Regions from separate parts of the Arsenophonus nasoniae genome, predicted to be linked through region 2. Evidence: predicted binding sites of a transcription regulator. Region 2 holds the regulator's gene; each other region holds the start of a gene.
What was found. The regulator LexA, encoded in region 2, represses DNA repair genes until DNA is damaged. The targets are predictions, from matches to a motif close to TNCTGTATGTACATACAGNA.
Positions count from the first base shown of each region.

Region 1: ArsFIN_RS07650 (metal-dependent hydrolase) is a predicted target of LexA. The motif match lies at 2,289-2,308, and genes of this name have one in related genera.
Region 3: sulA (SOS-induced cell division inhibitor SulA) is a predicted target of LexA. The motif match lies at 2,269-2,288, and genes of this name have one in related genera.

Region 1 is NZ_CP038613.1:1,561,443-1,568,706, reverse strand. Features, by position in the region: gene ArsFIN_RS07665 (metal ABC transporter permease) at 1-263, shown strand, start outside; gene ArsFIN_RS07660 (YniB family protein) at 753-1,292, opposite strand; gene hxpB (hexitol phosphatase HxpB) at 1,470-2,135, shown strand; gene ArsFIN_RS07650 (metal-dependent hydrolase) at 2,323-2,916, shown strand; gene ArsFIN_RS07645 (L-cystine transporter) at 3,079-4,443, shown strand; gene thiD (bifunctional hydroxymethylpyrimidine kinase/phosphomethylpyrimidine kinase) at 4,711-5,508, opposite strand; gene ArsFIN_RS07635 (winged helix-turn-helix domain-containing protein) at 7,036-7,264, opposite strand, start outside.
Region 2 is NZ_CP038613.1:3,733,430-3,740,693, reverse strand. Features, by position in the region: gene ubiA (4-hydroxybenzoate octaprenyltransferase) at 1-122, shown strand, start outside; gene plsB (glycerol-3-phosphate 1-O-acyltransferase PlsB) at 219-2,669, opposite strand; gene ArsFIN_RS18820 (diacylglycerol kinase) at 2,793-3,167, shown strand; gene lexA (transcriptional repressor LexA) at 3,268-3,882, shown strand; gene zur (zinc uptake transcriptional repressor Zur) at 4,080-4,544, opposite strand; partial or broken gene gntK (gluconokinase) at 4,931-5,474, shown strand; gene gntU (gluconate transporter) at 5,471-6,832, shown strand; gene ArsFIN_RS18795 (protein bax) at 6,965-7,264, opposite strand, start outside.
Region 3 is NZ_CP038613.1:1,352,363-1,359,626, forward strand. Features, by position in the region: gene matP (macrodomain Ter protein MatP) at 1-193, shown strand, start outside; gene ompA (porin OmpA) at 315-1,358, opposite strand; gene sulA (SOS-induced cell division inhibitor SulA) at 1,737-2,252, opposite strand; gene ArsFIN_RS06600 (TfoX/Sxy family DNA transformation protein) at 2,737-3,336, shown strand; gene yccS (YccS family putative transporter) at 3,406-5,553, opposite strand; gene helD (DNA helicase IV) at 5,682-7,264, shown strand, end outside.

The DNA of each region.
Region 1 (7,264 bases), 1.7 Mb from region 2:
TTTTAGTCATTGCCATGCTTATTTCTCCTGGTATTATTGCTTTTACACTATGCCAAAATTTCAATCGAATGCTAATTATTGCGGTTATTGCTTCGACTACATCCTCTTTAATAGGCACTATTTTGAGTTTTCATATTGATGCAGCAACTGGGCCTTGTATTGTATTAACTCAAGCAATTTATTTTATAGCTGCATTAATCTACAACTATATTAGTAAAATAAAAAAACGTTCTGCTTGCAATAAAATTTCAATTCGCTCTTAAGTAAAAAATAATTAGTAAAGTTAGGATTATTTATCTATTACAGATGATAACCCTGAATTTTCTTACAAAGATTATTTATTTACTACAAACCATCATAGAAGGAGTTTAAAAATTTAAATTAATCGTGAATAACTAGAACAAAAATAGGTAATAATTCATTATTCAAATTAATATTTTCCATCAAAAAATTCTTTACTAAAGCTAAATTAAAAAAGCTATATATCCATTAATCATAACGAACTAAATATTGTAATTAATTGATATTAAAAAATTAATTAAATGGCATTATCTCAAACCTGGTTAGTAAAGTAGTTTACCTTTCCCTGTAGGCTGTGATAAGCGCCAATTGATATATCAACGCTATCATTTGTTAAATTTGCTATAATAAATATCCGTAATAATAGTTTTATTACTAGTTAAGCCATTATTGATAATCTTCTTGCTACTGTTCAATAAAATTATTTTCCAATTGATTATAATATAAGAAAACTACCAACCTAAGATATTCATCATAAAGTAAAGTATTCCTCCTATTATAAGCGGTAACATATACAGAATAAAAAACTGCTGGAAAATAGTATGACGAGGAATAGTAATTTTGGCTTCTATATCTTCTTTTGATACTTCCACACCTTTTGCTCTTTCGAAAATTAGGTGATCTTCAATACTTTCTTTAATAAATTTCAATTGACGATTCATTCTGTTACCTGAAGCACTCAAAGCTTGTCCAACAAACATTAAGAAAAATAACAAAATAAAAGCAAAATTAGCTGTCGAAAACCCCATATGAGTACTGGGAATTGGTGAGTTATGCCAAAAAAAATCTAAAAAGGCTGTATTTTGTCGTATGATATGAGACATAATTTTAATAAAATCATTGGCTACAGCATTTAAGCCATCTCCCTGCAAACCTTGCTTTTCTGCTAGTAAGACTAAAGAAACTACTGTAGACACCAGTGCTAATGAAAAAATTATCCACCCTAAAACACGCTTTCCAATAGCGATATAAAATGCTGTTTGATAACTCATTCAAACTCCTCATATTTTTTATATTACGTTTATACTAAATGACAAAATGTTATCAAAAATATTTAAAAGTTATTTTATCATTAATCAAAATTAGCTTTCACCTATCTATATTAAAAGATTTCTTTATTTTAAGTTGATAGAATTAATCAACAAATCATGAATATAGGAGTGCTTTTAATGTCTCATAAGCTGTCTATCAAAGCTGCTATTTTTGATATGGATGGGTTATTGATTAATTCTGAACCCCTTTGGAGCCAAGCAGAAAAAGAAATTCTTAGTAAACTTGGCGTTAATACCTCAATTGCCAATCAACTTCCAGATACACTAGGATTACGTATCGATCAAGTTGTACAACTATGGTACTCAGCTGCTCCTTGGCAAGGAACCTCATTAGAAGAGGTCGAACAAAAAATTGTTAAACGTGTTATTGAACTTATAGAAGAACAACGACCTTTATTACCAGGTGTTAAACATGCACTTCAACTATGCCAAGATCATAATTTAAAAATTGGTTTAGCGTCAGCTTCACCAAAGCACATGCTAGAAAAAGTACTCACTATGTTTAATATTCGCGATTACTTTTCAGCCGTAGTATCAGCAACGCCATTACCCTACAGTAAACCCCACCCAGAAGTTTACTTACAAGCAGCGAAACTGCTAGATATTGAACCAACTTATTGTGTTGCGTTTGAAGACTCTTTCCATGGCATGATTGCTGTTAAAGCTGCACGTATGCGTAGTATCGTTGTACCACCAAAAGATTACTTTACTGATCCACGGTGGACATTAGCAGACTTCAAGCTCACCAACCTGACTGAATTAGCAATTAAGCATATCGTTTAAATTTTAATGATTGGCAGTAATTTGATGCATCAGTATACTGCCAAACCTATGCATTATCATTTTTCTTACAAAAAATTACTCTTATTATTTAATAAATAAGATATTTTTTTCGATTACACTACTCAAACCAAGCCAAAACTATTATACTTTGCAAACTGTATAAATAAACAGTTGGATATTATATGCTATGACTGCCACCGGGCATCTGCTTTTTTCAGTATCATCATTAATACTTGTGCATAAACTAGCAATTACACCCGAGTTTGCATATGGTGATTGGCTTCATTTATTAGCCGGTGCATTACTTGGCGCTCTGCTACCCGATATAGATCATCCATCATCTCATCTTGGGCGTTTATTTCGTTTTATTTCTGTTCCAATTTGTCGTTTATGTGGCCACCGTGGTTTTACCCATAGTTTACTCGCATGGTTGCTCATTATGTTATTGTCCACTCAACTTCCCAATAGTTACTGGCTTTCTGATGCGCTAGTTCAAGCGTTTTTATTAGGTTATTTTAGTCACTTAGTTGGAGATATGTTAACAGTAAAAGGGATACCTTTCTTATGGCCATTAAAAATTCCTTTCTGTTTTCCCATCTTAGGTAATAATTCTAATCAAAGAGCGGAGCATTCTATCGCCATCTTATTAGCTATTTGTGCGATATTAATTCCATCAAATTATCAATTACCACTACAACCTATATTGCAAGAAACGAAAAAAAACGTTATTACATATGTAGTTAATGAACTAAACGATTTAATTTCATTACATTCGCCTTGAAACATTATGAATAAGAAATTGCATTTAGTTATAACAAAATAATTTTTATTACTGATAGTATATAAGGGAAAATGATTTTCATTGGGAGTTTTTTATCATCTTACTTCACCAATGACAAAAAATCTTATACCTATAACAATAAATCGGAGCTGGAGAGAAGGTATGAATTTCCCCGTAATTCTAAATCTACTTATCTTTACTATATTATTGCTTTTTTTGGCCAAAGTAAGTGCAAATGGATGGAGTCTATCAAAAAAAGTCTTTGTTGGTCTTATTATCGGTACCATTTTTGGTGTTATTTTACATTTAGTATATGGTACAAATAATCAAATAGTGCATGATTCATTATCATGGTTCAACATTATAGGCAATGGTTATATCAAATTACTTCAAATGGTTATCATGCCGTTGGTATTTGCTTCGATACTTAATGCTATAGCACGCTTAAATCAAACATCTTCATTAGGGAAAATCAGTTTTTTTACGATTGGGATCCTTCTTTTTACTACAGCTATTGCCGCTCTGATTGGGATTGCTGTTACATCCTGGTTTGGCTTAACTGCAGAAGGCCTAGTACAAACAAGTCATGAAACGCTTCAACTTGAGATTATAGAAAATAACTATATTAAAAAGGTTTCTGATTTAACAATACCTGAGTTAATATTATCATTTATTCCTAAAAACCCTTTTGCTGATCTGACAGGTGCTAATCCAACATCTATTATTAGCGTCGTTATATTTTCTACCTTTTTAGGTATAGCAGCGCTTCAATTAGCCAAAAGTAATCCAGAAAAAGGTGAAAAAATTTTATCCGCGATTGATATTTTTCAATCCTGGATCATGAAGCTAGTTCGGTTAGTTATACGGCTTACACCATATGGAGTAATGGCGTTAATGATTAAAGTCGTAGCTAATTCAAACCTGCAAGATATTATTAAACTGGGTAGTTTTGTTATTGCTTCCTATTTAGCATTATCTTTAATGTTTATTATCCATGGTATACTTCTTTCTTTCACTGGCATTAATCCAATAAAATTTTTTAAAAAAGTTATTCCAGTATTAATTTTCGCATTTACCAGTCGTTCTAGTGCTGGCAGTATTGCATTAAACGTTGAAACACAAACTCAACAATTAGGTATTCCTGAATCAATCGCTAATTTTTCAGCATCCTTCGGTACAACAATTGGTCAAAATGGCTGTGCAGGCATTTACCCTGCCATGCTGGCTGTAATGGTCGCCCCAACGGTTGGGATCAATCCGCTGGATCCTATATGGATCGCTTCTCTGGTTGGTATTGTAACTATTAGTTCTGCAGGAGTTGCCGGCGTAGGTGGAGGTGCAACTTTCGCTGCATTAATGGTTTTACCAGCAATGGGATTACCCATTACTTTAGTCGCGTTACTTATCTCAATTGAACCATTGATCGATATGGGAAGAACAGCATTAAATGTTAATGGCTCAATGGTTGCGGGAACAATTACTAGCCAATTTATGCATCAAACAGATAAACGCATTTTCAATAAATAATATTTTAAACTTATAATCTCTATTCAAAAGTCCTATTAGAAATCTATTTAGGACTTTAAACTTCTAATCAATTTTACTGAATAAATGACTTATATTATTAAATACTATAGAAAATAAAAATTAGTTTGAAAATTAAACAATTATTACTTCAATTAATAATTTTCATTTTAGAAACATTAGATAATTAATAATGGATATTATTAAATAAATAAACATCCTATTTTCACAGTTATAGTATTACTAACTATCTTTTTACTATAAGATAAATTACCACCAGGTGTAAAAATGGTGCACAGGCCCAGTACCTTTCCCAACATTTAATCTATTGGCATGTTTCAAAGTATTTTGCACATAATTTTTAGCTGCAACAATAGTATCATGCCAATTATTAAAATAAGGCCGCTGTGCAGCTAATGCGGCAGATAATGTACAACCGGTACCATGAGTATGTTGTGTTTTTACTTTAGGTAATGAATATCGCCATTCACCACTATGCGTAATAAGCCAATCTGGGCTTTCTTTATTATTAAGATGTCCACCTTTCATAAGCACAGCCGGGCAACCAAATGATAATAGTTTTCTTCCCTGAGATATCATCTCTTGTTCACTTTTAGCCACAGTGCAGTTAAGAAGTACAGCAGCCTCCGGCAAATTCGGCGTGATAAGAGACACTTTAGGTAACAAAACATTTATAAGACTATCGATCGCATCAGGATTTAATAATGGTGCCCCACTTTTTGCTAGCATAACGGTATCAAGTACAGTAAAAGATAATGAATATTTTTGTAATGCGGCCGCTACTATGCATATATTTGTAGTATTTGATAACATACCAATTTTCACACTATCAATGCGAACGTCTGTTAATACTGATTCAAGCTGTGAAGCGATAATTTCGCCTGGAAGATTATGAATTGACTGTACTGAGCAAGTATTTTGCGCGACTAATGCTGTTATCACAGCTGCACCATAATTTCCTAATGCTGAAAAAACTTTCAAATCAGCATGAATACCTGCACCACCCGTTGGATCAGTTCCTGCAATTGATAACGAATTATAAATCATAAATTTTCCTAATATTTCATGTAGTAATCAGAATAATTTACGCTACCTTACTTGACTTATTAAATTAAACCAATAGTTATTTTATATCAGAGCAAATGAATATACTGCTTTTACTAGCCAATTTAGCTATTTTATTTAACATTAGATATGTAATAAAAACTATTCTCATTATATATCTTTTATTAATTTTTTATTTTAATAAAATAATCTTAATAAAGCTCAAACATAATATTATTACTTAGCTAGAGTAGCCTTTAGATTTAAAATTTAATTTATTATAGTTTATAAAATTAAACAATTTATCTATCAATAACAATTATCTGCTATAAATAAAACAAATCGATATCACATGTTATTATTTTACTTTAACTTAATAATAATATTTCACAACAACTTATTTATTTATCATAGCCTCATTTATCTATCAAATGACTATAAAATCAATTTTATAAACAAAAAAATAACAACATCATTAGATCATATTATACTTCAAGCTTAAAATATAATAAATTATATAAGAATTTTTATTTTCATTAATTTCAATATAAAACTCATATAGAATATTATACATAATAAATTGGAAATTTAATATTTATTAACAAAAACTATTTATAACTAAAATATGATTAAAAAGTATAAAAAATTATTCTGGTGCATAAAAATAGTATTTATTATACATTTTATTAAATCAAATTGAATATTAAATAGCTTATTAAAACCTGATATGAATTTCGTAATCGATCATTTTCACAATCAAGCTTAATTTTAAAAAAAAAGAAAATAATTTCATTTAAAAATTATTTTATAAAAGCAGAAAAAAGAGCTGCAGTAATCTTGTTGTTAATACAAATGCCATTTGATTGAAATAGCCAAACCCTCATAGCAATTTAATATTGAACTAATTTTATTGTAAAAATTTTTTATTATTTATCCTTTGAATAATTTAGCGGTTGGGAAATATAGCTAAAATATTTGCTATACATAACAAAGTATCATAAGCACTTCAGACACAATAAATATTTAACTTTAGTAATTCATTTCATGGTGAAATAACTCACTTGAAAATTAGTAAATAATAATTATTTTCACTATCTAAAAAATATAACTAAAAAACTATAATCATATTGACTAGATTATTAGTCGATAATTATAACTTTAATCTTAAATTTCGCATTAATAATTTTATGATTTTAGTTAAATTATTTGATAAAATTAACAATGGAATTTGATAATTGATTTAATTCATTGTTAGTACAATTTAATATTTTAAAAAAAGATTTACACTAAAAATACTTAATAAATCTCAAACTTGAAAAATAATGGCTATTTTTCCAAATTGCATATATAAATAACGAACATCTAATTAACATAATGATATAATTTTCAAATTTTATTTAACGTTTGTGTTTTTAATAAAAACAAAATATAATCAATGTTACATACATTTGAGCTACCGTGATTTCCCTGGTGCAATAAGGCGATTTGAATTATATACTATAAGATTCTACTATTTTAATTTTAGATAAATTATAATTTAATTTGTAAATTTTTTAAATAATTGTAGATATGAGTAATAAGAAGATATCGTTTAGGAGGTTTTTCATTCCATAATATTTCTGTACCATCTTTTATAATTGCACAAATCATACCGTTTGGCATTCTTTTCAAATCTAGATAACCACTGACATTGTAAAGTTTTTTTCGTACTCTAGAAAACAATTGGCTTACATTATTTGCTGTAATACTCCTATATCTA
Region 2 (7,264 bases):
TATTTATCCATCAACAAAAACTCATTGCCAGTCGTCAACCTGCATTATGTTTTAAAGCATTTATGAATAACAATTATGTGGGGTTGGTTTTATTTATTGGCATCCTATTAAATTATTTTTAATTATAAAAAAGGATAATCTAGAGTGATTATCCTAAATGATTTTGGTCGATTTCAATCTAAATTCTTTTTACGTTACTATATTGATATGAAAATAATTTATTTAGACAATGGCTCATGAGTAACGTGTTTGACTCCTTCAATGGTTAAACAAACCTCAGGAGATATTAACTTAGCGATAATTCGATAAAGTCGTTGTACATTCGCGCTGATAATCGCATCGCCTTCTCTATTAATATAACCTTCCTGTTTTAATGTATTTACCAGAGTGGAGAAAACTGCTTTATCAAAGAATTCAGGTGCGTTGATACCATGGAGTACCGATAGACGCTGAGCGAGAATACGGCTCTCTTTTTCTAGTATTCCTCGACTAATTGCAGGGATTGTACTAAGTAGCGAAAGTGTAATTGCATAGCGCTGTAGCGTTTCTTTAATACCAGCTGCTAAAAGCTGAAGAGGGCGAATACGAGCTGGATTGATAGTTACAAAACCTTCTGCTGTTAATAGTATTAGTTGCTGGCGTGCCAATTCATCCAACAGAATATCGATCGATTCAGGCAATTCTTGCATGCTATATCGCATGAAGAGTTCTGCTCTTAGGAATGGATAGATAAGTGCAACTTGATAACCAATCTCCTGACGTTGAACATTTTCATTATGTAATACGATATTGGCTACCAAAGAAGGCAAAACCAATAAATGCATAATATTATTTCGATAATAAGTCATCAATACTGCATTTTCACGTGGTAATACCACAATATCGCCCATACTGTCATGCTCAACTTCAAACTTATCCAATTCCAATGCGTCTGCTAACAATTGATCGGCAGTTTTATTAGGTGTTGTGCTATCATCACTATAAGGCACATTCCTTAATAGTTGCAGGTAACATTCTATTTGTTCAATCAGTTGTTCTCGGGTTAATGCACGCTGGCGTGAAGCTAATAAAGCTGTTGAACATAGATTGACCGCATTGGCAGCAGCGGCATTGTTAATTCTAACCATGATTTTATTAGCTAGCCGAGTCACGGTTGAATTTAACCATGTTGGACGTTGAGGCTCAATATCATCGATAGATTGGCGCCACTCTGGGACATGTTTATTTAAATATTGCGTTAGTGCAATCGGTTGACCAAAATTAACATAACCCTGTCCTAGTCTACGTAACTTGCGTAGACCTCTTAACATGGAAAAAAAGCCTTCTTTCTCTTTTGCTGCACCTTTTAGTTCCTTAGCGTAGGTAGCAACTTCCAATACATGCTCATAACCGATGTAAATAGGGACAATAGTAATTGGACGGGAATCACCTCGTAGCATTGCTTGTAGGGTCATTGACAGCGTGCCAGTCTTTGGTTCCAGTAGTCGGCCTGTGCGAGAGCGGCCGCCTTCAACAAAATATTCAATTGAATAACCACGAGCAAACAGTTCACTGAGATACTCACGAAATATGGTGGAGTAAAGTTTATTGCCCTTGAAAGAGCGGCGAATGAAAAAAGCCCCTAAGTGACGAAAAATTGGACCTGCAGGCCAGAAATTAAGATTGATACCTGCGGCAATATGAGGAGGAACTAAGCCTTGATGATAAAGTACGTAAGAAAGTAATAGGTAATCCATGTGACTACGATGAGAAGGAATATAGACAATTTCATGGCCATCTTGCGCTAATTGGCGCACACGCTCGGCATGTTGCACATTAATTCCTTGATAGAGCCGATTCCAAGTCCAACTCAGTACGCGGTCAGTAATACGGATCGCTTCATAGGAAAAATTAGCGGCAATTTCTTCCATCATGGCAATCGCATTATGTTTTGCCTTCTCAAGAGAGATTTTTTTTGCTTTAACCTCATCTTCAACTGCTTTTTCAATCGCTTTTGAAGTTAACAGCTTCTTGAATAGATCGTGGCGAACAGGTAGCTTGGGGCCAACTGCTGCTAATCGTTGCCGTGAATAGTGAATGCGGGCGACTCGAGCAAGTTTGTTGGCAATAGTTTTATCAGTACCATATTCGCTAGCCATTTGGCGTAAAGAGACAGTAGGTGAAAAACGAACAAAACTGTCACGTCCTAACCAGATAACGGCAAAGAATTTTTGGATACCATTAAGTAGACGTAATGGTGGTGCTGGTGAGTGGCCTTCTCGACCAGGCGCTCGACCGAACATCACTGATACGGGTAGCATCTGAATGTTTAGTTCGGGATTATGGCAATGAAGATCAAGATAAGCAGTAAATGTTTTTACTGAGTCTTTACGTGGATCTGGCGAATAATAACGAAAGACACGCGGGCCATCATCGATAAAGACATAAGCAGGTAATTTAATTTCGTCTATTTCAATCGGATCGAGTGGATCAGGTAAGCCAATAGAACAACATTGTTGACGTAACGTCAATAAGTCCGTTTTAGAATGATAAGGTAATACATATAGAAAAGGACGTGTCGTATCAAGATGCAATTCCTTCATTGGATCTGCTGGTATGAGCTTACTTTTTACCAATAATTTCATTGGTAAATCTAATAGATTATAGTAAATTTTACGCCAAAATGACATAGGTGAGCGATAGCCTCTTATTAGAATCCTACCCAAGCATATCAGAAATAGTAATTAATATCTGTTTAAAAGATAATAATTATACTAAATCCCATATATAACTGTATTTAGAGAGTAAATTTTATGGCAAACCAAACAACGGGACTAACCCGAATTATTAAAGCAACCGGTTATTCGCTGAAAGGGTTAAAATCAGCTTGGAAGAGTGAAGCTGCTTTTAGACAAGAAGCAATTATTGTGGTTATCGCTATTATTGTGGCTTTTTTCCTTGATGTGCAATGGATCGAACGGTTATTACTTATAAGTTCAGTGGTATTAATAGCCATTGTTGAATTATTAAATAGTGCGATTGAAGCAGTGGTTGATAGGATTGGTACAGAATTACATGAACTTTCCGGTAAAGCAAAAGATATAGGCTCAGCGGCTGTTTTTGTTTCAATTTGGTTAGCTATTTTTATTTGGGCAGTTGTGATTGGTAATCATTATTTCGTGAGCTAGTTATAAAAAATAGGGTTTTACACATTTATCAGTTTAAAATCTTCATATAACTGTATATACTTACAGTGACAATGTGCGAATGCCAATAATAGGGGGCGAAATGAAAGAATTAACATTGAGGCAGCAGCGGGTCTATGATCTGGTGCGTGAACACATTTCGCAAACGGGTATGCCTCCCACACGCGCTGAAATTGCTTCAAGTTTAGGTTTTCGTTCACCAAATGCAGCAGAGGAACATTTAAAGGCATTGGCGCGTAAAGGCGTGATTGAAATTGTTTCTGGCGCTTCTCGCGGTATCCGGCTACTACAAGAAGAAAATGAGGATGAAGGATTACCACTTATTGGTCGGGTTGCGGCAGGAGAACCATTACTTGCCCAAGAGCATATCGAAAGCCATTATCGGATTGATGCCACTATTTTTAGACCTAGTGCTGATTTTTTATTACGTGTTAATGGTATGTCCATGAAAAATATTGGAATTATCGATGGTGATTTACTAGCTGTACATAAAACACAGCAGGTCCATAATGGGCAAATTGTTGTTGCACGTATTGATGATGAAGTAACGGTTAAACGCTTTAAGCAAGCGGGTAGTAAAGTCGAATTAATTGCTGAAAATCCTGAATTTGAGCCAATTATTGTGGATTTGCGCACACAAAACTTAACTATTGAAGGACTCGCTGTTGGTATTATTCGTAATAGTAATTCATTTTAGTCATTTCACATCTAATTAATTTTTAAGTAAATTCAGTTTAATTTATTGAGAACAATATTATTATTTTCTAAATTTGTTTGATTTGTAATTAATTGGTATTAAGTAAGTTATTTTAAATTTTATTGATTATTTAATAAAGGCCGATTGTATAAACAACTGGCCTTTGTATCTCTATTTAACTCTAGTAATGCAGAGCTTTAACACGATTTTTTCTCGATTTTGTAGCAAGGCGAGCATAGTCCATGGCTTTCAACAACGGTATGGGATAACTGGAAACCAGTCTTTTTGGCTAATTTTATAATAGCGGTTTCTACTGTTTGACCATTACTCTCGGCAACACTGCCGCAACTGTCACAAATTAGCATAACTGAGGTATGTTTAGGATCCTCAAAATGATGACAAATAACATAGCTATTTGTTGATTCTATTTTGTGAATAAATCCTTGTTCTAAAAGAAATTCTAGACCACGATATATGGTAGGTGGTTTAGCTTGAGGTTCAGAAATTCTAAGTAGGTCAAGCAAATCATAAGCACTAATAGCACAAGGTTGGGCTGCTATAAGGCGCAATACCTCTTCTCTTTGTGGCGTTAAACGTACATTACGCGCTTGGCATATTTTCTTTGCTTGGGACAATATTTTTTCCTGATCTTGCTTTGTCATGAATTATCCTAATGTGAAGATCATTATAATAATGATATTATCATATTTATACTTTTTGATATCTACCATAGTTCTAAAATAAATAATATCTTTTACTATTTTCTAATAATGTTTTTTTATTTTCTAATGTTAGAAACGGATACTTAATTGGAAAATGGGATATATTGTGAGTAGTAATTAAGATGATTAATTTCAACTAGCTAGTGGAATTAATATAAATTATTTCTGCTTATATTGAGAGCTATAAAATTGATAACGAGTTTTACTTGCGATCAGATCTTCCGCTTTACTGAGATTCCTATCACAAATCTATTATATTATTTTTTTATAACTGATAATTATCAGTAACATTTTATATATTGCCTGATTTTTTAACGGAGTTTTTAATGAGTGATACCAAAAAAATACACCATGTTTTTATACTTATGGGGGTATCTGGTAGTGGTAAATCTGCAGTTGCGAGAGGGATCGCTCAGAAAACAGGAGCAGCGTTTTTAGATGGTGATTTTTTGCATCCTCGCGCCAATATTAACAAGATGTCGGATGGCCATGCTTTGAATGATTCTGATCGACTGCCTTGGCTTAAGGCATTGAGTGATGCTATTTTTGCTATGCAAAGAACAAACAGTGTTTCTTTGATTGTTTGTTCCGCTTTGAAAAAAAAATATCGAGATATTTTAAGAAATGGAAACCAGCATTCTGTCATTTTTTTATCTTGAAGGAGATTTTAAATTAATAGAAGGCCGATTAAAAAAGCGTAAAAATCATTTTTTCAAACCAAATATGTTGGTCTCACAGTTTGACACTTTAGAAGTACCTAGTAATGATGAAAAAGATGTGTATGTCATCGATATTAAGCCACCATTAGTTGAGGTTATTGATAATACAGTAAAATTAATTGATGAAATTATTACTAAGGAAAATAGATGAACACGCCTATACCTGAAACATTAAATATGCTGATGTTGACATTGACTGCTGCAGGCGCTGTCTTTTTATTGTTGTTTCTGGTTATGTATGCAAGATTACATGCTTTCATTGCATTGATGGTGGTTTCTATTTTAGCGGGACTGTTTTCTGGCATGCCGGTTAAAAAAATTATAGAAACAATGCAAGAAGGTATGGCAGGAACATTAGGGTTCTTGGCAATTGTCGTGGCTTTAGGCGCAATGTTTGGCCGAATACTTCATGAAACGGGCGCATTAGAGCAAATTGCCATCAAATTAATCACTTGTTTTGGTGAAAAACGAACTAATTTAGCCATTGGTATTACAGGATTGGTTTGTGCATTGCCACTTTTTTTTGATGTCGCAATCGTATTATTAATTGGTATTGTTTTCACCATTACTAACCGTTTAGGTGGCAATGTTGTTAAAACAGCTATACCACTCTTTGCCGGTGTAGCTGCTGCCGCTGCATTTTTACTTCCAGGTCCAACGCCTATGTTAGTTGCATCTCAGATGAATGCTGATTTTGGTTGGATGATTTTGATTGGCATATGCGCAGCTATTCCTGCAATGCTTATCGCCGGGCCATTATTTGGTAATTTTATTAGCCAGCATGTTTTTATTGCGTTACCTGAAAATTATCAAGGAAATGAGAGCAAAAAAGGCAAAATGCCGAGTTTTATGTTCAGCTTATTAATCGTACTATTTCCTTTAGCATTGGTAGGATTGAAAACATTAAGTAATTATTTTTTGGTAAAAGATTCTATTGCAGAGCAATGGTTAGAATTTATTGGCCACCCATTTATAGCATTGCTGTTAGCTTGTTTATTGGCTATCTATAGTTTAGGGTTTCGCTATGGTATGAATAGAGAAAAAGTGATGGAGATCTGCTCAGCAGCGATTCAACCGGCAGGAATTATTTTACTCATCACAGGCGCCGGAGGCGTTTTTAAGCAAATTTTAATAAATTCAGGGGTTGGGCCAGTATTGGGTAATGCGTTAATGAATACAGGTTTACCAATCGTATTGGCCTGTTTTGTCTTAGCGGGGGCTGTACGTATTATTCAAGGTTCAGCAACAGTAGCTTGTTTAACAACTATTGGACTTATATTGCCCGTTATTAGTGAGTTTGGCTATTCTGGCGCTCAATTAGCTGCTTTGGCTGTTTGTATTTCTGGCGGATCAATTGTATTAAGTCATGTAAATGACTCTGGATTTTGGTTATTTAGTAAATTTACTGGTGCTACTGAGGCCCAAACATTAAAAACTTGGACTTTAATGGAAACCATTTTAGGCACAGTTGGTGCGATTGTAGGGATGCTATTTTTTGTTTTTCTTTGAAGTTAGCAAATAAAATGGATTTTAAATGATGCTATTCTGGTAGCGATCAGTGTGTTTATGTTAAAAAATAATAAAATCCATACACGATAAATGTATGGATTTTATTTTTAGTAATTATTACAGCAAAGTTGATCAAATATGCTTTGGCATATTCTGTTGAACTTGGGTGATTAATTCTTCGTTACTTGAGAACATCTGTTGTAAATAACGATTATATTCTCTTCCAAGTTGTGAGTAATTTTTCAGATGGTCAATTAATACACTGGTATTTAATGAATTCTGAGTTCTACGTTGCTGTGCGCGTGAATTGCGTAATAATTGATATGCGTTATTGGTATTCAAATTTCTTAAGTATGCATTGACAGATGCATCGATAGATGAATATACCGCATAGCCTTTGATGGTACCTTTGCTATAGGTACACTTACGACC
Region 3 (7,264 bases), 1.5 Mb from region 2:
TCAACACTCGTGCAAAAAATCTATCGATTTAGATTTCCTCGTGTGGCAAAGACTCTCTATTCTAGCAAGAAAACAAGGCTGTACATTGTCTGAAACTATTGTGCATTTAATTGAAGATGCAGAAAGAAAAGACCAGTATGCTAACCAAATGTCAACATTTAAACAGGATTTACAGAATATACTGGGTGACTAGTACAAAAGGTATAATTTTAAATGCGAATTTTTAGTTACCCTGGTAATAAATTTTAAGCAAAAAAATAACCCTAAAAGTAAGGGTTATTTTATTTGGAAATAAATAATCTTTTAAAGCAATACTAAGGTTGTGGAGTTACCTCTGTAGTACCTTGGATCTCGATCTCAACTCGGCGATCTGGTGCTAAGCAATTAATTAGCGCCGCGCGTGGTTTTACGTTATTACAAGTACTACCGGTTACTGGATTTTCTTCTCCACGGCCTTGTGAACTAATTGCATTTGCTGGGATACCTTTAGAAATCAAATAGCTCATAACTTCATGTGCGCGTTTTTGAGATAAAGGTTTGTTGTAGGATGGTGAACCAATACGGTCGGTATAGCCAAGAACCATAACACGACCTTGAGTTGGATCAAGATTAGTTAGTTCACTATACAACTTATCTAGTTCAACTTTACCTGCTGGTTTCAATGTATGCTTATTGAATTCAAACAAAACATCAGAACGTAAAGTAAAACGTTTGTTTTCGATTGGTGCTGGTGCTGGTACAATTACAGGAGCAGGCTCTTGATTGAATCGATATGCAACACCAACGCTCAACATTCCATTATCTGGACGAACAGACAGTGAATCTTTATCGCCAATATGGCTAACCCATTGATAATCTAAACGAGTTGCCCATTCTGGGGTAATAGCATATTCAAATCCTAGGGCATAAACTGGAGAAACACCAGTGTCATGCTCTTTAAAAGAGGGTTGATTTTCTACGTTTGCTTTTGCGTCAGTACGCCATACCATACCACCGAGACGAGTATAGACATCTAATTCGTCTGTCAGTGGATAGCTTAGACGAGCGGTTAATTGAACACCCATCGATTTCAGGCTACCGTTATTTGGTTGACCAGAATATCTCATTCTGCCAAACCAGTCATAACCTAATTCGAAACCGAGATATTGATTATGTTGGTAACCAAGATAGGCACCAGCGCCGAGTTGATCGCGCTTAGTTTTACCACTTCCAACATTATCACCGTAAGGGTGAAAGCCGGTATCTTCAAAGTGTGACCAACCTAATTTAGCACCGGTATACCAGGTATTATCTTTGGGTGCTGCCTGGGCTGCAGTTGCGAAAGCTGCCACTGCTACTGCGATAGCTATCTTTTTCATTTTACGCCTCGTTATCATCCAATATAGGCATCAGCTTCTTGAGCTTTTTTATAAGCCGTATGGTTTAAAATACTTGTTAAGTTATTACGCTCTACTATCTTCGTCTCTACTTTATCTGTTAAGGAGTTATTCAAATAAAAAGTAGAATCAAAGCACTACCTTAACGTTGTAAAGTCTACAACGAACTTCGAAAGTTACAAGTAGAGGAAACATTAATCTCGTTAACTTTTTAAAAGGCAATCGGTTAATTATAGATATAATTTATAACTAGATTGCCATGATTAATCAATTAACCAAATGATTTATATTATTTTTTTTTGTTTTTGTCTATTGTGGTTTACAATCCATTAAACAGATTAGGAATAATCCTAATCTAGACTAGTGATAATAATTAGAATGAATTTTTAGTTGATTAGGATGTCTGCCGGGGCAATTGGTTTTTTCAGGCCGCATAACAAAACCAATACTGTTTCCTATCTGTGCTGCGTGCTCTAAATGCTGTAAACATGATTGTGATAAAATGGGTAACCATCCTAAGACAATACTACAGTTGCCGCTAGATAATGCTTTTATCATGGCAGCAGCGCTCATTTCTGGGCTTAGTGAATTTATTTGTATTGTTTTATTTAATGGTAGCGCTGAATTAATCAACCAATTACGGCTTAATTTTCGGTTAGGATTTAACCATAATAACCAACGAGATTCATCGCTAAATCGTTGTAAAAGTGATGTTAGAAGTACTTCAACCATAGGATTATTTTCATTATATATCCATTCATTAACTGCGCCGTTTGGATAAATTGATCTATTTCTATAATTTGGTAATAGTATATTTTGAACATTATTACGTTGATTTTCTATTTTTATTGGGTAATTACATGAGTCGTTATTCATATTGACCTCAGCTTGATGCTGTATATGTATACAGTAATCGTGTGTTCATATAATATCAAGCCAATTTTTACAAAGCGCTTCGCAAAAAATTAACTTTTTCGTTTAATTGAACACTTAATTGTTGCAGTTTGGATAAGATGGCGTATTTTTCTATTTTACCTGTTAAGTAGAATATTTTTATTAACTATTAATGATTTAAGTGGTTATAGGATACGATTTATTTATTATAAATATTAAATATAAACGGTAGTAGCTAAGTTATGTTTTGTAATTGGTAATATACTTTTTTGGCTATATTAATTTAATATTAAACGATGCTTAAGGCTTTGTTCGTCGCCTTTTGTGTATGAGACTTTGCAATAACATAGAGGTTTTTAAAGGGGGTGAAATAACTTAATAAATTTTCTTGCTATTTTAACTGATTAAAATATGGAGAAGTATAAAAATATTAAATTTGTGTGCGTTCACATGGAGAGTGGCAATTATGCTTTTATTTGATTCTTGTTTTTCTTGTTTGCAAGGGCTAATGGAAAATTATGGCCATATAAAACAAAAACCGCATTTTGGTGGTTATCGTATTCTAGTCAATCATGTCATTATTGGTCAGGTATTGGACGGCAAGTTTTATCTACGAGGTTGTCTATTTGCTGAACTTCAATTTGAAGTATCTGGATTGCAAAAATTAGTTTATACCAAGAAAGGTGTTCCTCTTATATTAAAATATTTTTTTATCAATGAGATGCTTTGGAATGATAATTTACTTTTATGTTATTACATTGATCTCGCTTATAAAGCAGCAGTAGAAGAATTATCTCAAAAACAGCTTTTACATATCAGGATCAAAGACTTACCTAATATGAATATGTCGATAGAAAGAGCATTAGGAAAAGTAGGAATTACCGATGTAGGCTATTTGAAAATGTTAGGTGCTAAAGCTTGCTATTTAAAATTAAGACAGAAGAAAGTGAATTTGAGTATTAAGTTATTATTTGAATTAGCTGGTGCTATCGAAGGTTATCATATAGCAGTACTTCCTGAGTCAATAAAAATTGAATTAATTACTTGGTTCAATAGCCTAACGTAAAGAAATACACCAAGGAAATGATTTTATGGCCAGTTTTACGGTTAAAAAAATTTGCTAATTAAAACTATTTTAATCTGGCTCTTGTTGGTTAATAAAAACAATTAGAGAGGTGATTTCTGGCAATAGGTTAATTAATAATAATAATTGCTCAACAATAAGTTGTTCTTTGTTATTTTTTCCTAATTGTATTGTTTGGAAGCGTTGAATTAATGGGTTATTTAACTCTTTGACTATTTGATTATTCAATAAGGCAAAGTTCAACGCCGATTCAATATAGGCGATTGTATTATCAAGAATAGATAAAATAGTTTGATTATTAAGTTGTTCCCTATGTGCTCCCAGGGCTGAAATATAACTTAACATACTGTGATTAAGACAGAGTAATCTAAAAATTTTTTCAGGGGAAATACTATTAGTTTTCGTTCTGGCAAGCATATCGGATAATACAGAAACCAGTTCTGCGTCATTTATATGGGCGTCGCGACGAGCAATGCGATAATCAACACTGTTATTTCTACCTTGATGATATTGAAATAAAATAGCGGCAAGATAACGGCAATTACTGTGTAATGTTTGTTGTAGAACTTTAGGTAGTTGTCGAAATTTCCAATCGGGCCAAATATAATTTACTGCAATCCAGGCAATGCCACAGCCAATGATTGTATTCATTATTCGGGGAAGCATAACGTTGAAACCTTCGCCTAATAAATTAAAACTAAGCAAAACCAACAAAGTAATAAATAAGGTAGCTTGGGCATATTGACTATTACGGCAAGCAAAGAAAAAAACGCCACTAATAATAATGAGTAAGAGTTGCCCCTCTATCGAGGGTACGAAATAGAGTAAGGGTAAGCCAATTAGAATAGCGGCAATGGTTCCAAGAATACGCAATATTAAGCAATTCTTAGTTGCAATATAATTTGGTTGGCATACAAATAAACTGGTGAGTAATATCCAATAACCCTGAGGTAAAAAGCATTGAACAATAATATAACCTGTACACAATACTACTGACATTCTAATCGCATGTCGAAATAGGGTTGAATTAAGTGTTAAGTTACTAGTAATTGTGAGCCAAAAATCGTTAATGTTAGATAATGAATTGTCAGAAAGTTGTGTTTCAGCCAATGCTTGGCCATATGGAATTTCTATTTGCTCGACGGCAATACTATTGAGTTGCGTATCTATCTCTTTGAGATTAATTAATAGATTATAAAGGGTGCTTATTTGTTTGTTATTGGAATATTGTTGTGTAAGGTATTGTAACGACTTTTCCAGCTTGATAAATGCGTCTTTAAATTTTGCATTATGCTGATACCTGGTGTGCGATAAAATGGAGTGAGCAACCAATTGGCATGCTTCAGCTTGCATCGATAGTAATTTCTGGAATCGGAAAAGAATATCACTATGTGGAAAATCTTGACTTAAGTTTTGATATTTAATATGTGATGAACTTGCTCGTTCATGTATATCTTGCACAATAAAATAGTAATTTAGACTATTGTTAGTGCCTGATTGGCTTTTATTATTTTTTAAGCGGCTTAGTAATATTACTTTCATTTGGTTCATCGTATTGACCAACTTGCTATTGGCCATAGCAAGGTCGAAGATTGATTGTTGATAATTTTCTTCAATCTCAGGGTTAAATAGATTGGCTTTATTAGCCAGGTAGATAGCAAGCTGTTGGTAACATTGGGCTAATTTATTATGCAAAGGCTGAATAGGAAGAAAAATATGGCTGATAAGTGTTAACAAATAGTACCAAATAGCCCCTATAAGTAACAGTATCGGTTGTTGATACCAAATTGAAAAAATAGCTGTTCCAAGCATAGTGTAGATTGCTACCAGAAGTGCGCCAAAGGCAATTGTGCCATAGGGGAGGCCCAAAACACTAAGAAATGTGAAACTGAAAGACGATAACGCTAATCCAATAAAAAATAACCAGGGATAGGGAAATAGTAACTCAACTGAGACAGAGGCAATCAGGAATGATAATAACGTGATGGCAATATTACGCAGCTTACCAATAAATCGATCATCAAGATCAGTTAATGCAGCGGCAACAACACCCAGAGTTAAAGGAATAGTTATTTTAAGTTGCTCACCTAAAATCCAAGGAATTAATGCTGTTCCTGAGAGCGCAATTAGTATTCGGATATAATAAAGGATGTTGCTATTATAAAATACATGACGAAAGCCAGAGAACATAGTAAGCACAATAACCTCTAATTTGTCAGTGCACTAATTAATATTATAAAAGTATCCATAATAACCTATAAGGTTTAGTAAAGAGAAAAAACTTTTTCTTGCCATGACCTAACATATTTTAGCTAAGGTAGTGTGTAATGGAATTGAAATCGACACATGTAGGTCAGCGTTTAGCTCAACATCCTTATAATCGAGTTCGTCTATTAAATGCGGGTGTTGAAGTGAGTGGTGAAAAACATCAGTATCTCATTCCTTTTAATCAACTTGTTGATATACGTTGCAAGCGAGGTATTGTTTGGGGAGAGCTTGAATTTGAATTACCAAACAACCAAGTGGTTCGTTTACACGGTACTGAATGGAAGGAAACCCAATATTTTTTTCATTATCTTATGGATATTTGGAAAAAATGGAGTCAAGAAATGAGTTTGATTTGTGCAGATATTTTATCTGAACAAGTACAAGAAATAGAAAAATACTTAATCCAGGATAGTTGGTTTACCCAAGCACAACTTAATCAGTTGCAAAACCAAATTAACAGCAGATTAAATACACTTCCTATGCCACTTGTCCGTTTATATGAATTTGTAAACTGTCGCCAAAATTTTGCTGTTTGCCAGCATTGGCTTAATTTGAACCATCAGTCATTGGACGATATTAATCAATATTGGGTTGCTCGTTTGCTTAAGCAGTACTCTAAATTTTTTCAGCAATTTACTATTACTCAGTTAAACCTATCTCAAGTTAATTGTGTAGTTAACAGCGAAGAAAATATTTTAGTATTGGGCGGGCCAGGAAGTGGTAAAACCTCTATTTTAATAGCAAAAATGGGTTGGCTTTTACTCAGGCAGCTGGCTATTACTGAACAGATTTTATTACTTGCTTTTGATGATAAAACTGCCAAAAAAATGGATGGACTTGTTCAAACTAATTTAGGACAGCAAGCATTTTACACAAAAACCTTTCATAGCTTGGTATTGCATATTATTCAAACTAGCAGTAATAAAAATGTCACGATTAGTGAATTAGAAGTAAATGAACAGAAAAGATATAAGTTGCTGATTAATGAATGGCAAAAGCAGTGTCATGAAAAAAAATCGCAGGCAAAAGGGTGGCGTGAATTTTTAACACGAGAATTAGCTTGGGATATTGCTAACGGTGAGTTTTGGCATGACAAACAATTAGCAGAAAGAGTAGTGGTTCGTTTAGATAATTGGCTTAATTTGCTACGTAGACATGGCGGAAGTCAGAAAACAATAAGTGAATTAGCAACGCCAGTAGAAAATAAGCAACTGCAAATGGAGCTACGATTAGTCGCACCTATCATTAAAATATGGAAATCGACGCTAAAAGCTGAAGGGGCAGTAGATAGCTTAGGGCTTATACATCAAGCAATTAATTTATTACATAAAGGAAAATTTATAAGCCCATGGAAATACATTTTGATTGATGAATTTCAAGATCTATCGCCATTAGAAATGCAGTTACTACAGTTATTACGAGCACAGAATAGACAAACTCATTTGTTTGCTGTTGGTGATGATGAGCAAGCAATTTATCGTTTTCCGGCAGCAAAATTAAATTTAATGGCTTCTTTTGAATATTATTTTGCTAGCGGAGCTTACTATACACTTGAAACAACTTACCGTTTTAACGATTACATTGCTAAAATTGCTAACCAATTTATACAAAAGGATCGTGATCAGCAGATTAGGCCATTAAA